2 regions of the Oerskovia sp. NPDC060338 genome follow, and region 1 is predicted to be linked to the other one. Evidence: predicted binding sites of a transcription regulator. Region 1 holds the regulator's gene; the other holds the start of a gene.
The links. The regulator HrcA, encoded in region 1, represses chaperone genes, less so after heat shock. The targets are predictions, from matches to a motif close to TTNGCACTCGNNNNNNNCGAGTGCNAA.
Positions count from the first base shown of each region.

Region 1 (6,535 bases):
GAGCCCGGCAGGAACCCGAGCCGCTCGCCGGCCTCGACCGCGGGGCGCGTCAGGACGATCCTGCTGACCTGCTTGGCCTGCAGCGCCTGGACGGCCTTGGCCATCGCGAGGTAGGTCTTGCCGGTCCCTGCGGGACCGATCCCGAACGTCACGGTGCTCGCGTCGATCGCGTCGACGTAGCGCTTCTGCCCGACCGTCTTGGGCCGGATGGTCCGCCCGCGGTTCGAGAGGATGTTGAACGTCAGGACCTCGGCGGGGCGCGACGCCGTCGCGGCCGTGAGCATCGCGATCGAGCGCGTGACGACGTCGGCCGAGAGCTGCGTGCCCGACTCGACGACCTCGACGAGCTCGTCGAGCAGCCGCGAAGCGAGCGCCACATCGCCGACCGGCCCCTTGACGACGATCTCGTTGCCCCGCGCGTGGACGTCGACCGAGGGGAACCCGGCCTCGACGGCGCGCAGGACGGAGTCACCGCTGCCGAGCAGCGCCGCCATGGAGACGTGGGACGGGACGACGATCCGGTGCTCGACCCGTGTGCTGGGGTGCTGGGCGCCCGGGGCTCCCCGGTCGTCCGTGCCGTTCGTCCTCTGCTCGGTGCGCGCGCGCCCCGGGTCGCGGGAGGAGCCTCCGGGGCCGGGCGTCGACGAGCCGTGCGGCAAGGATGGTGTCGAGGATGGCATGAGCCGGCTTGCGCCGAGGCACTCCTTCTGCAGGTCGGGGAGATTTCGTGGTGCATCCATGGTAACGAGCGCAGCGCCCTGGGTCAGGGCGAATAACGCCCTGACGGGTGTGTCCTGCGCCCGGGACCTCCGCGGGTCGCAACGCGGGTCAGGCGGGGCTCCAGCCCAGCTCCTTGCCGCCGATCACGTGGCCGTGGACGTGGAAGACGCTCTGGCCTGCCCGCGGGCCCGAGTTGAAGATGAGCCGGAACTGGCCGTCGGCCTGCTCGCTCGCCACGGCGTCCGCGAGCGCCACGACGCCCGAGAGCAGCTCGGGGTCGGCGGCCGCGAGCTGTGCGATGTCGCCGTGGTGCGCCCTGGGCACGACCAGGACGTGCAGCGGGGCCTGCGGGTTGATGTCCTTGAACGCGACGGCCTGGTCCGTCGAGGCGACGATCGTCGCGGGGATCTCCCCTGCGACGATCTTGCAGAACAGGCAGTCCGGGTCGGTGGGCCGGGAGGTGTCGTTGCTCGTCATGTCGGCAGGCTACCCCCGGTCACCGGGCCGCAGCCCGGTGACCGCTCGGTGCGGTGCGGCGTGCGCTCACGCGGGCGTGCCGTCCCAGCGGCCGAGCCGCTGGACCAGCAGGGCGATCGCGACGGGTCCGGCGGTCGAGGTCCGCAGCACGTGCGGCCCCAGGCGCGCCGTGAGGGCGCCGGCCTCGGTGAGCGCGTCGACCTCTCGCTCGGAGATCCCGCCCTCGGGCCCGACGACGACGAGCACCTCGGGTGCTCGGCCCCCTGCGGCGTCGGCCAGGGACGCGGGGACGGGCAGCGGCACCTCGGCGAGCGGGGCGCTGGCCTCCTCGTGCAGGACGATCACTGCGCCGCAGGCCGCGACGACCTCGCGCGTGCGCTCGACGAGCCCGCGCGTGTCGATCGCGACGTCGACCCGCGGCAGGCGCGCCCGGCGGGCCTGCTTGGTCGCGGCTCGCACGGTCGCGAGCCAGCGGGCGCGCGACTTGGCGGCACGGTCCCCGCGCCACACGACGATCGAGCGCTCGGCCTGCCACGGCACGACGGCGTCGGCCCCGACCTCGGTCGCGGCCTCGATCGCCATCTCGTCCCGGTCGCCCTTGGCGAGAGCCTGGACGAGGGTCACGACGACGTCGGGCGCCGGTTCCTCGACGACCTCGTCGACGCGCAGGCCGACCTGGGCGGCCTCGACGGTCTCGATGACGCACCGCAGCCGCAGCCCGTCGCCGTCGACGACGTCGACGTGCTCACCGACACCCCGCCGCTGGACGACGCCCGCATGACGCCCCTCGGCGCCGTCGAGCACGTAGAGCGACCCCGCCGGGTACTGCGCGAGCCCCTGGGGCTCCGCGCTGCTCGGCTCGGCGAGGAAGACCGGTGCGCTCATGACTCAGCGCCCCGAGAGCTTGTCGCGCAGGCGGGAGAAGACCCCCGGGTGCGCGGCCGACAGGCGCGGGTCAGGGCGCTCCTCGCCGCGGGCCTTGGCGAGCGAGCGGAGCAGCTCCTGCTGCTCGTCGTCGAGCCCCGTGGGGACCTGGACCTCGACGTGCACGTTGAGGTCGCCGCGGCCGCCCGTGTGCAGGTGGCCGACGCCCAGGTTCTTGAGCGTGACGATCTGGCCGGGCTGGGTGCCGGGACGCAGGTCGATCTCCTGCGGGCCGTCGAGCGTCTCGAGCTCGAGGACCGTGCCGAGCGCGGCGGCGGTCATGGGGACCTGGAGCGTGCAGTGCAGGTCGTCGCCGCGGCGCACGAAGATCTCGTGGTTGCGCTCGCGGATCTCGACGTACAGGTCGCCCGCGGGTCCGCCGGCCGGGCCGACCTCTCCCTGCGACGTGAGCTTGATGCGCGTGCCCGTGTCCACTCCCGCGGGCACGTTCACGGTCAGGGTGCGGCGGCTGCGCACGCGTCCCTCGCCCGCGCACTCGGCGCAGGGCTCGGGGATGACGGTGCCGAAGCCCTGGCACGCCGCGCAGGGGGCGGTCGTCATGACCTGCCCGAGGAACGAGCGGGCCACGCGCTGGACCGTGCCGCGCCCGTTGCAGACGTCACAGGTACGGGGCGAGGTGCCGGGGCGACAGCACGAGCCGCTGCACGTCCCACACACGACAGCGGTGTCGACCTGGAGCTCGCGGCGGGCACCGAACGTGGCCTCCGAGAGGTCGATGTCGAGGCGGACCAGGGAGTCCTGGCCGCGGCGGGCGCGCGGGATGGGGCCGGACTGCGCCTGTCCCCCGCCGAAGAACGTCTCGAAGATGTCCTGGAAGCCGAAGCCCCCGCCCATGCCGCCACCGGCGGCGGACGGGTCCGAGCCGAGGTCGTACTGCTGGCGCTTGTCCGGGTTGGACAGGACCTCGTACGCGCGGGACACGTCCTTGAACTTGTCCTCGGCGGCCTCGCCCGCGACGTCAGGGTGCAGCTCACGGGCCAGCTTGCGGTAGGCCTTCTTGATCTGGTCCTGGCTCGCGTCCCGGGGCACGCCCAGGATCTCGTAGTAGTCGCTCACAGGTCACTCTCTACTAGCGCACGCCGACGGTGGATCGGCGACTTCCGACAACGCCCCGCAGCACGCGCCGGGCCCGAGGGCCCGGTCTCCGCACGCGGTGGCGCAAGAACCATGCTCATGCTGTCAGGACGCGCGACAGGTACCGCGCCACGGCGCGGACCGAGGCGATCGTCCCGGGATAGTCCATGCGGGTCGGTCCGATCGAACCGATCAGCGCGACCGAGTCGCCCTCGTTACCGTATCCGCTCGTCACGACAGAGGTCTCCGCGAGGCCCTCGAGCTGCGTCTCGTGACCGATCCGCACGCTCACCCCGGACTCCGCGGCCATCTCGGTCAACAACCCGAGCAGCACGACTTGTTCCTCGAGCGCCTCGAGGACCGGGCGCAGCGCGTGCTCGAACCGCATCCCGACCCGGGCGAGGTTCGCGGTGCCGGCCAGCACGATGCGCTCCTCGGACTCCTCCGCGAGGGTCTCCTCGACCAGCAGCGCGAGCGAGCGGGCCAGGTCCTGGTGCTCGGGGCGGAACTGCTCGGCGACCTCGGCGAAGCCCTGCCCGAGCTCCGCGAGACGCTTGCCCGCCGCGACCGCGTTGAGCCGCGAGCGCAGCTCGGCGAGGGTCGCCTCGTCCGGGGCCGCGGCGACCTCGAGCGTGCGCTGCTCGACGCGGCCCGTGTCCGTGATGATGACCACGAGCAGGCGACGGTCGCCCACGGGCACGAGCTCGAGGTGACGCAGGCCCGACCGGCGCAGCGAGGGGTACTGGACGACGGCGACCTGGCCCGTGAGCTGGGCGAGCAGCCGCCCGGCGCGCGCCACGACGTCGTCGAGGTCGACCGCCTCCGACAGGAAGGTCTCGATCGCACGACGCTCGGGCGACGACAAGGGCTTGACCGTCGAGAGCTTGTCCACGAACAGGCGGTAGCCCTTGTCCGTGGGGATGCGCCCGGCCGACGTGTGCGGCTGGGCGATGTAGCCGTCCTCCTCGAGGGCGGCCATGTCGTTACGGATCGTGGCCGGGGACACGCCCAGGCGGTGCCGCTCGGCGAGGACCCGCGACCCCACCGGTTCCCTGGTGAGGACGTAGTCCTCGACGATCGCACGCAGCACATCGAGCCGTCGTTCCTCGCTCATGACCACCTCCTGCCGATCGTCGCGCGTTCGCACTCTCTACCGTCGAGTGCTAATTCTACGCGGTCGCGAGGAGGTCGCGGGCGACGTGCACATCCTTCTCACGCTCTCTCCGGGAGGTGGCCGGAGAGGGAGGTGCGGCCGGGCTGGAGCACACGCCCCGCCCAGGAGGAGATCGGCTCGGCCCGCGATGCGGGGACCGTGCGGCGGGTGCACCCGCCGCACCTGCGGTGCCGCGTTCAGTCGTAGAAGTGCACGCTCTTACGGATGTGCTCGGCGAAGTTGTAGATCTCCTCCGGAGTCTCGATCGCGTGACGCGTCTCGTTCTTCTCCTCGTCGAAGAGGCCCACGTACTTCTGGCCCGTGTTGAAGTGAAGTCGGGCGAGCGGCTTGCGGTTGTTGTCGTCGAGCAGGATTCCCATGTAGCTCTTGGTGTCACGGTGGACGATCCTGCTCGGCGGCACCTCGCTGCAGGCGATCGCTCGGACGATCTGGAACCCCTCGAGCTCTTCGAAGGTCGTCACGATCCCGCGGTCGGCCTCCTCGACGGCCTCGGAGACGCTCTCTTCGGCAGCCGTCTCACCCGTCAGCGGCACCGCGGTGTCGGCGTAGCCCTGTCCCCCGAGCGCTGCCTTGAGCCTGTCGTTCACCTGGTCGGCAAGAAACTGCTTCATCGCTTTGGAGACCAGCGTGCGGAACTGCTCGCGCACCTTCTGGGTGATCGGGCCCTCGTACACGCGCCCCGTGAGCGCCTTGACCCACTCGGCGTCGGGCTCGCGGAACTGCGCGCCGAGCACGCGCTTGAGCTCGCCGATGTACTTCAGCTCTTCGGCCGCACTCACGACCGAGTCGAGGTCGAACGAGTCTTTGGTGAGCTTTTGAATCTCGGGGACGAGCGAGTCGTCGAGGTCCGAGAGGTCGAGCTGCAGGAACGGTTTGTCGTCCATACGGTTCGGCCGGTCCAGGTCCGTGAAGAAGTGATAGTGCTCACCGTTGGTGAGGACGGCGATACGAGCGTTCGTCGTGGCGAAGTACCTGAAGAGCTGCGACGCGTGGTTGAGCCCGAGCGGACTGCCGACCGTCTTGGCCTCGATGAGGATCTGGACCTCACCGTCCTTGACGATGGCATAGTCGATCTTCTCGCCCTTCTTCGTCCCGACGTCCGCTGTGAACTCCGGAACGACCTCGTTCGGGTTGAACACGTCATATCCCAGGACGAGCGAGATAAATGGCATGACGAACGCGTTCTTGGTCGCCTCCTCGGTCTGGATAGAGGCCTTCTGCTGACGCACCTTGGTTGCCAACGAGGCAAGCCGCTCCGCGATATCCAACCGAATCACCTATCTCGACGTAGTGGGTGGTGGGCCGCAGCCTAGCGGGGCCACAATGACGACGAACGATTTGTTCTCGAAATTCACCCACACACCACCGGTCGGTTCCTGACCTTTGCTCACGCATTCGGTCGAGACGTGGGCGAGCAGAAGAGCGACGTCCAGCCCCCGCGCCCGCCGGCTCCACCGCCGCACCCGACCACACGCCCCCCGCTCCGCCGTCGGGCCCGACTCCCCCGCCAGGTCCCACCGCGCGGCCCAGGCCGCACCGCGCCCGACGGCGGCGCTCACGTCGCGGACGTCACCTTGCCCTGGGGTGCGGCGTGCGCCCGCGCCCGCAGGTCCACAATCGCGACCACGAGCGAGACCGCGACCAGCGCGACCGTGATGAGCATCGCGGTGCTCGCCGCGACCGCGCCCGTCGAACCACCCGCCTTGAGCGAGTAGTACGTCGAGAGGACCACGGCGATGCCCATGGCCGAGCCCACGCGCTGCCCGAGCTGGAGCATGCTGCCCGCGACCCCCGCGAGCTCGACGGGGACCCGCGCGAGGGTCAGCGTCTGGTTCGGGGAGATGACGGTGCCGCTCCCGATCCCCGCGACCATCATGGTCAGGGCGATGGCCCACCCTCCGGCAGACACGTCGTCGCCCGTGACCCGGATCGCGAGGATCACGCCCCCGAGCCCGACGAGCACCACGACCAGCCCCGCGACCACGAGCGGGCGCCCCCAGCGTGCGACGCCGCGCCCCGCGAGCCACGACGCGACGCCCGACGCGATCGCGAACGGCATGCCGATGAGCCCGGCGTGCAGGGGCGTGAAGTGCAGGTCGTTCTGGAGGTACAGCGTCGCGACGAGGAAGATGCCCGTGAAGCCCG
Region 1 is NZ_JBHXCQ010000009.1:125,789-132,323, forward strand. Features, by position in the region: gene ACFWGN_RS12595 (PhoH family protein) at 1-494, opposite strand, end outside; gene ACFWGN_RS12600 (histidine triad nucleotide-binding protein) at 829-1,197, opposite strand; gene ACFWGN_RS12605 (16S rRNA (uracil(1498)-N(3))-methyltransferase) at 1,264-2,082, opposite strand; gene dnaJ (molecular chaperone DnaJ) at 2,086-3,198, opposite strand; gene hrcA (heat-inducible transcriptional repressor HrcA) at 3,314-4,330, opposite strand; gene ACFWGN_RS12620 (type I restriction endonuclease) at 4,567-5,658, opposite strand; gene ACFWGN_RS12625 (MFS transporter) at 5,946-6,535, opposite strand, start outside.

Region 2 (6,535 bases), on a different contig from region 1:
AGTGCGGCCAGGAGCAGGACCGAGCCGAGGCTCAGCCCGGCGAAGAGCTGTGGGAACAGCACGTCCATGGGCGGTCAGCCTTCCGGTGGGGTGCGTGCGGGACGGGGGCACCGCGCCCCCGGCGGGCCCGACGGCGGAGCGTGCGTTCCGCCGTCGGGCCCACCGGGTGCGGGGTCAGGTCAGGACAGGCCTTCGGCCCAGTCGTAGCCCGTGAGGAACGGGTCGGGCTCGATGGGCTCGCCCGAGCTCCACTCGGTGTGGATCAGCCCGTCGGGGCCGATCTTGCCGATGAGCGCCGTCTTGGCGATGTGGTGGTTCTCGCCGTCGACCGTGACCGTCCCCTCGGGGGCGTCGAAGGTCACGCCGCCGGCGGCCTCCTGGATGTCGCCGACCGCGAAGGACTTCGCCTTCTCGACCATGCCCTTCCAGAGGTAGACCGAGGCGTACGCGGCCTCCATGGGGTCGGACGTGACCCGGTCGTCGCCGTACTCGGCCTTGAAGGCCTCGACGAACGTGGTGTTCTCGGGGCTGTCGATGGTCTGGTAGTAGTTCCAGGCCGTGAGCTGGCCCTCGACGTTCTCGATGCCGATGCCCCCGACCTCCTCCTCGGCGATCGAGACCGACACGACCGGCATGGCGTCCGGGCCCAGGCCCGCGTTCTTGTACTCCTTGAAGAACGCCACGTTGGAGTCGCCGTTGAGCGTGTTGAACACGGCGTCGGCGCCGGCGGCCTTGACCTTGTTGACGATCGTCGAGAAGTCGGTGTGGCCCAGCGGCGCGTACTCCTCGCCGAGGACCTCGATGCCGTTGGCCTCGGCGTAGGCGTTGATGATCTTGTTCGCGGTGCGCGGGAACACGTAGTCGGAGCCCACGAGGAAGACCGACGTCGCCCCCTGCTCCTTGAGGTAGTCGAGGGCCGGCACGATCTGCTGGTTGGTCGTGGCGCCCGTGTAGAAGATGTTCGGGGAGGACTCCAGGCCCTCGTACTGCACGGGGTAGAAGAGCAGCGCGTCGTTGTTCTCGAAGACCGGGAGCATGGCCTTGCGCGAGGCCGAGGTCCAGCCGCCGAAGACCGCCGCGGTGCAGTCGTCCGTGATGAGCTTCTCGGCCTTCTCGGCGAAGGTCGTGGGCTCGGACGCGCCGTCCTCGGCCACGACCTCGAGCTGCTTGCCGAGCACGCCGCCGTCGGCGTTGATCTCCGCGACCGCGAGCCGGAGCGAGTCGTGGACCGTCTGCTCGGAGATCGCCATGGTCCCGGAGAGCGAGTTGAGGAGTCCGATCTTGACGCTGTCGCCCGAGACGTCGACGCAGCTGGCCGCCGCGGACGAGGCGCTCCCCCCGCTCGCGTCGGTCCGGGCGCCGCACCCGGAGAGGACGAGCGCGAGGACGAGGGTTGCAGCGGGCAGAGCGCGTGCGGTTGCTCGTGAGGTGGCCACCGAGGTTCCTTTCACCGAAGGTCGACAGGACCGGAGCGCTCGGTGCCGAGCGGTCCGTCGTGCGGTCGGTGGGCGCCCTCGGGCGACCGCTTCCCGGCCGTCCACGAGGGGCGTATACAACGCTGTGCCCACTGGTGTAGACGCTAGGGAGACGGTGTTTCGCCGGCGCTGCCCGCGGTGTTAACGCTCCGTTTCCCGGGTCACGATCGGGTCACGGGAACGACGAAGGGCCGCCCGGCCAGGTCTCCCTGGCCGGACGGCCCTTCGTGTCGGCTGCGCGGGCTCTACGAGCCCCGCGGCGCGGACGGACCGATCAGAAGTCCATGCCGCCCATGCCGCCGTCGCCACCCGGCATCGGCTGGTTCTTCTCCGGCTTGTCCGCGACGACCGCCTCGGTCGTGAGGAAGAGCGCTGCGATGGACGCAGCGTTCTGCAGCGCGGAGCGCGTGACCTTGACCGGGTCGTTGACGCCTGCGGCGAGCAGGTCCTCGTAGACGCCGGTCGCGGCGTTCAGGCCGTGGCCCGAGGGGAGGTTGCGGACCTTCTCGGCCACGACGCCACCCTCGAGACCAGCGTTGACCGCGATCTGCTTGAGCGGGGCGTCGATCGCGGCGCGCACGATCTGCGCACCGGTCGCCTCGTCGCCGACCAGGTCGGTGATCGCAGCGGTGTCGAACGCGACGGCACCGGCCTGGATGAGGGCCACGCCACCACCGGCGACGATGCCCTCCTCGACGGCAGCCTTCGCGTTGCGGACGGCGTCCTCGATGCGGTGCTTGCGCTCCTTGAGCTCCACCTCGGTCGCGGCGCCGGCCTTGATGACAGCGACACCACCGGCGAGCTTGGCGAGGCGCTCCTGGAGCTTCTCGCGGTCGTAGTCGGAGTCCGACTTCTCGATCTCGGAACGGATCTGGTTCACGCGACCCGCGATGAGGTCGGCGTCGCCGGCACCCTCGACGATCGTGGTCTCGTCCTTGGTGACGACGACCTTGCGAGCCTGGCCGAGCAGGTCGAGGGTCGCGGTCTCCAGCTTGAGGCCGACCGTCTCGGAGATGACCTGGCCACCGGTGAGGATCGCGATGTCCTGCAGCATGGCCTTGCGGCGGTCGCCGAAGCCCGGAGCCTTGACGGCGACGGACTTGAACGTGCCACGGATCTTGTTCAGCACGAGGGTGGCCAGGGCCTCGCCCTCGACGTCCTCGGCGATGATGAGGAGGCTGCGGCCGGCCTTCATGACCTGGTCGAGCAGCGGCAGCAGGTCCTTGACGTTCGAGATCTTCGACTCGACGATCAGGACGTACGGGTCCTCGAGGACCGCTTCCTGACGCTCGGGGTCGGTCTCGAAGTAGCGGGCCAGGAAGCCCTTGTCGAAGCGCATGCCCTCGGTGAGCTCGAGCTCGAGGCCGAACGTGTTCGACTCCTCGACGGTGATGACGCCTTCCTTGCCCACCTTGTCGAGGGCCTCGGCGATGAGCTCGCCGATCGCGGGGTCACCGGCCGAGATCGCGGCCGTGGCAGCGATCTCTTCCTTGGTCTCGATGTCCTTGGCGGCGACGAGCAGCTGGGCCGTCACGGCCTCGACAGCCTTCTCGATACCGCGCTTGAGGGCGATCGGGTTGGACCCGGCCGCGACGTTGCGCAGGCCCTCGCGCACGAGCGCCTGGGCGAGCACGGTCGCGGTGGTGGTGCCGTCACCCGCGACGTCGTCGGTCTTCTTGGCGACCTCCTTGACGAGCTCCGCACCGATCTTCTCGTACGGGTCGTCGAGCTCGATCTCCTTGGCGATGCTCACACCATCGTTGGTGATGGTGGGCGCGCCCCACTTCTTGTCGAGGACGACGTTGCGACCCTTGGGGCCGAGCGTGACCTTCACGGTGTCGGCGAGGACGTTGAGCCCGCGCTCCATCCCGCGACGTGCCTCCTCGTTGAAGGCGATGATCTTTGCCATGGGGATTGATCCTCCGCTGGTGGCGTGTGACGGTCGGTCGGCGCCCGCGACGGACGGCTCGCGCACGACGACGTTCCTGTCACGCCGACTCGCGGGCCTCACCTGACGACCAGAGAAAACTGTCACTCTCATGACGAGAGTGCTAACGCCATTATTGGCACTCTGCCGGTGCGAGTGCAAGACCGGACGGCCCCTATCGCCCCCAGCGGAACGACGCACGTCCGGCTCGCCCTAGGATGCCCAGTGTGAGTTTCGCGACAAAGAGGTGGCGACTGGCGGTGCTCGGAGCGGCGATCGCCCCCGTCGTGGTGCTCGTGACGGCCGGGGCCACTCCGTCCCCGCAGCCGACCGACGTCCAGATCGACCTGTACCAGGACGGCGTCGCGACCGCAGGCCCGGGCGTCCTCCTGCGGCTCCCCGCGGGCATGGGCGCCACCTACCTCGACGGCAGCAGGGTCCTCGACCCGGCGGCCCTCGACCCCCCCTGGCTCACGGACGGGATCGACGCGGCCGACGGCGAGGTGGACCGGCTCAGCCAGGTCGCGGGCTCCCCCGTGACCGCCGGGTCCCTGCTCGACGTCGCAGGCGCCGAGCGCGCCGCTGCCGCGTCCCGGGCATGGCTCGCCGACGGCCGCGTCCCGGGCGCCGGCACCCGCTTCGAGGAGCTCGGCGAGGACGCCCTGCTCGACCTGCACGCCCTGACTCTCGAGAACGGCGCCTCGCTCGCCGCGGCGTCCCCTCGCTGGCGCTACGTGTGGCCGCGCGACTCGTCGTTCACCGCGGCCGCGTACGCGCGGACCGGCCACGTCGACGACGCGCTGCGCGTGCTCGACTTCCTGCGCTCGGTCCAGGAGCCCGACGGCTCGTTCCACGCCCGCTACCTCCCCGACGCCTCGGGGGTCCCCGACGACCGCGGGCTCCAGTCGGACGGCAACGGGTGGGCCCTGTGGGCGGCCTGGACCGTGCTCGACGAGATCGACGCCCCGGGCGAGCGGGACGACGCCCGTGAGCGCCTCGCCCCGCTCGTCGACGCCTCGACCGAGCACGTGCTCGCGCTGCTCGACGACGACACGGACCTGCCGCCGCCGTCGAGCGACTACTGGGAGGTGCACCCGACGGACCTGACCCTCGGGACCGCCGCCCCCCTGCTCGCCGGGCTCGAGGGTGCCATGGCCTTCTACCGCGACGGCGAGCAGTGGGACCGTGCGGCCGACGCGGCGAGCGCCGCGATGCGCCTGCGGTCCGCGATCGAGGACCGGTTCGGCTCGCAGGGCTACCCGCGCGCCGTGTCGGGCGGGGCGCAGGACGCCGCGACGACGTTCGCGCTCCCCCCGTTCCAGCCCACGGCGCTCAGCGGGGCCGAGGACGCCTGGCGGTCCTCGGTCATGTCGATGCTCCGGCCCGCCGGGGGCGTGGCTCCGGGGGCCGGGTGGCGCACCGACGGCGTCTCCTGGACGCCCCAGACCGCGCTGTTCGCCCTCGCCGGCGCCTCGATCGGCGAGGAGGAGGCCGCCGAGAGCTGGCTCGACTGGCTCGGCACGCACCGGACGGAGTCCGGCGCGATCCCCGAGAAGGTCCTCGCGGACGGCTCGCCCGCGGCGGTCGCGCCGCTCACGTGGAGCTCGTCGCTCGTGGTGCTGACCCTGGTCGAGCTCGAGGAACGGCGCATCGAGGCAGCGGCCGAGGCGGAGGCCCCAGCCCCCTGAGCCTGGGCCTGGGTCTGGGCCTGAACCACCCGAGACCCGGCTCCCTGCGGGTCCGGACGCAGGAGCTCCCTCGTGGGGCCCTCGTGCCTTCCTCGCGCGGTCCGAGGTCGGGCAGCCGTCAGGGAGCCAGCGCGGGCAGGTGCGGGACGTCGAACTCCCGCCGCAGCACGCGCTGGGCCGCGTACCACCCGCCGAGCCCGTGGACACCGGGTCCCGGTGGGGTCGACGCCGAGCAGAGGTAGACCCCGTCGAGGCCGGTCGCGTACGGGTCGAGACGCGCGCTCGGGCGTGCCAGGACGCGCCACATGCTGACGGCCCCCGCCGCGATGTCCCCGCCCACGTAGTTGGCGTTGTGCTCGCTCATGCGCGCGGCGGGCACGCACCGCGAGGTCACGACGACGTCGCGGAAGCCCGGTGCGAAGCGCTCGATCTGGGCGGTGATCGCCTCGGTGACGTCGAGCGTGGAGCCGGCCGGGACGTGCGCGTACGACCACAGGGGTCGCAGGTCACCGACCCGACGCGTCTCGTCGACGAGGCTCGGGTCGCTCACGAGGACCATGGGCCGCTCGGCGTGCTGCCCCTGCGCGACCGCGGCCTCCGCGGCGGCCATCTCGGCCCGTGTGCCACCCACGTGGACCGTCCCGGCACGCCCGACCTCGGCGTTCTGCCACGGCACGGGGCCTCGCAGCACGAAGTCGACCTTGGCGGCCGCGTTGCCGTAGGGGAACGCCGTGAGCGCTCTGGCCGCGCGTCCCGTGAGACGGGAACCGAACACCTCGACCACGGTGCGGGGAGTCGTGTCGAAGATGACGGCCCGGGCGGGCGGGAGGTCCGACTCCGAGCGCACCGGGTGGTCCGTCACGACCTCACCCCCGTGCGCCTCGAGGTCCGCGACCAGCGCGGTCACGATCGCCCCCGAGCCGCCGCGCGGGACGGGCCAGCCGCCCTCGGTGTGCGCGAGCGACGCGAGCAGCATCGCCACCCCGGCCGAGGCCAGCGAGGGCATGGGCGCGATCCCGTGCGCTGCGACGCCCGTGAAGAGTGCGGGGGCGACGTCCCCGACGAAGCGTCGGTCCCAGGCCCGGGTGCCCTGCTCGAGGACGCCGAGCCCGAACCGGGCCGCGGTCGGTACCCCGCGCGGGAGGAGCCCCGCCGGGATGCTCCGCTTGTCGCCCAGAGCGGTCGCGACCGCATGGCCCGTGTTGCGGGACAGCGAGCCGACGAGCGAACGCCACGCGGCGCCGTCGACCCCCAGCCCGTCGACCGTCCGGTCGAGGTCGCGGTAGGCGATCCCCGCACGGCCCCCCGGGAGCGGCTGGGCGTACGAGACCTCCGGGACGAGCAGCTCGACGCCGCGCGAGGGCAGGTCGAACGCCTGGAAGAACGGCGACGCCCACGCCATGGGGTGCACCGCGGAGCAGATGTCGTGGACCAAGCCCTCGGCC
Region 2 is NZ_JBHXCQ010000020.1:41,227-47,761, reverse strand. Features, by position in the region: gene urtB (urea ABC transporter permease subunit UrtB) at 1-68, opposite strand, end outside; gene urtA (urea ABC transporter substrate-binding protein) at 180-1,436, opposite strand; gene groL (chaperonin GroEL) at 1,750-3,384, opposite strand; gene ACFWGN_RS20455 (glycoside hydrolase family 15) at 3,621-5,090, shown strand; gene ACFWGN_RS20450 (phytoene desaturase family protein) at 5,209-6,535, opposite strand, start outside.
Region 2: a site for HrcA is predicted at 3,539-3,565, ahead of groL (chaperonin GroEL). Genes of this name have one in related genera too.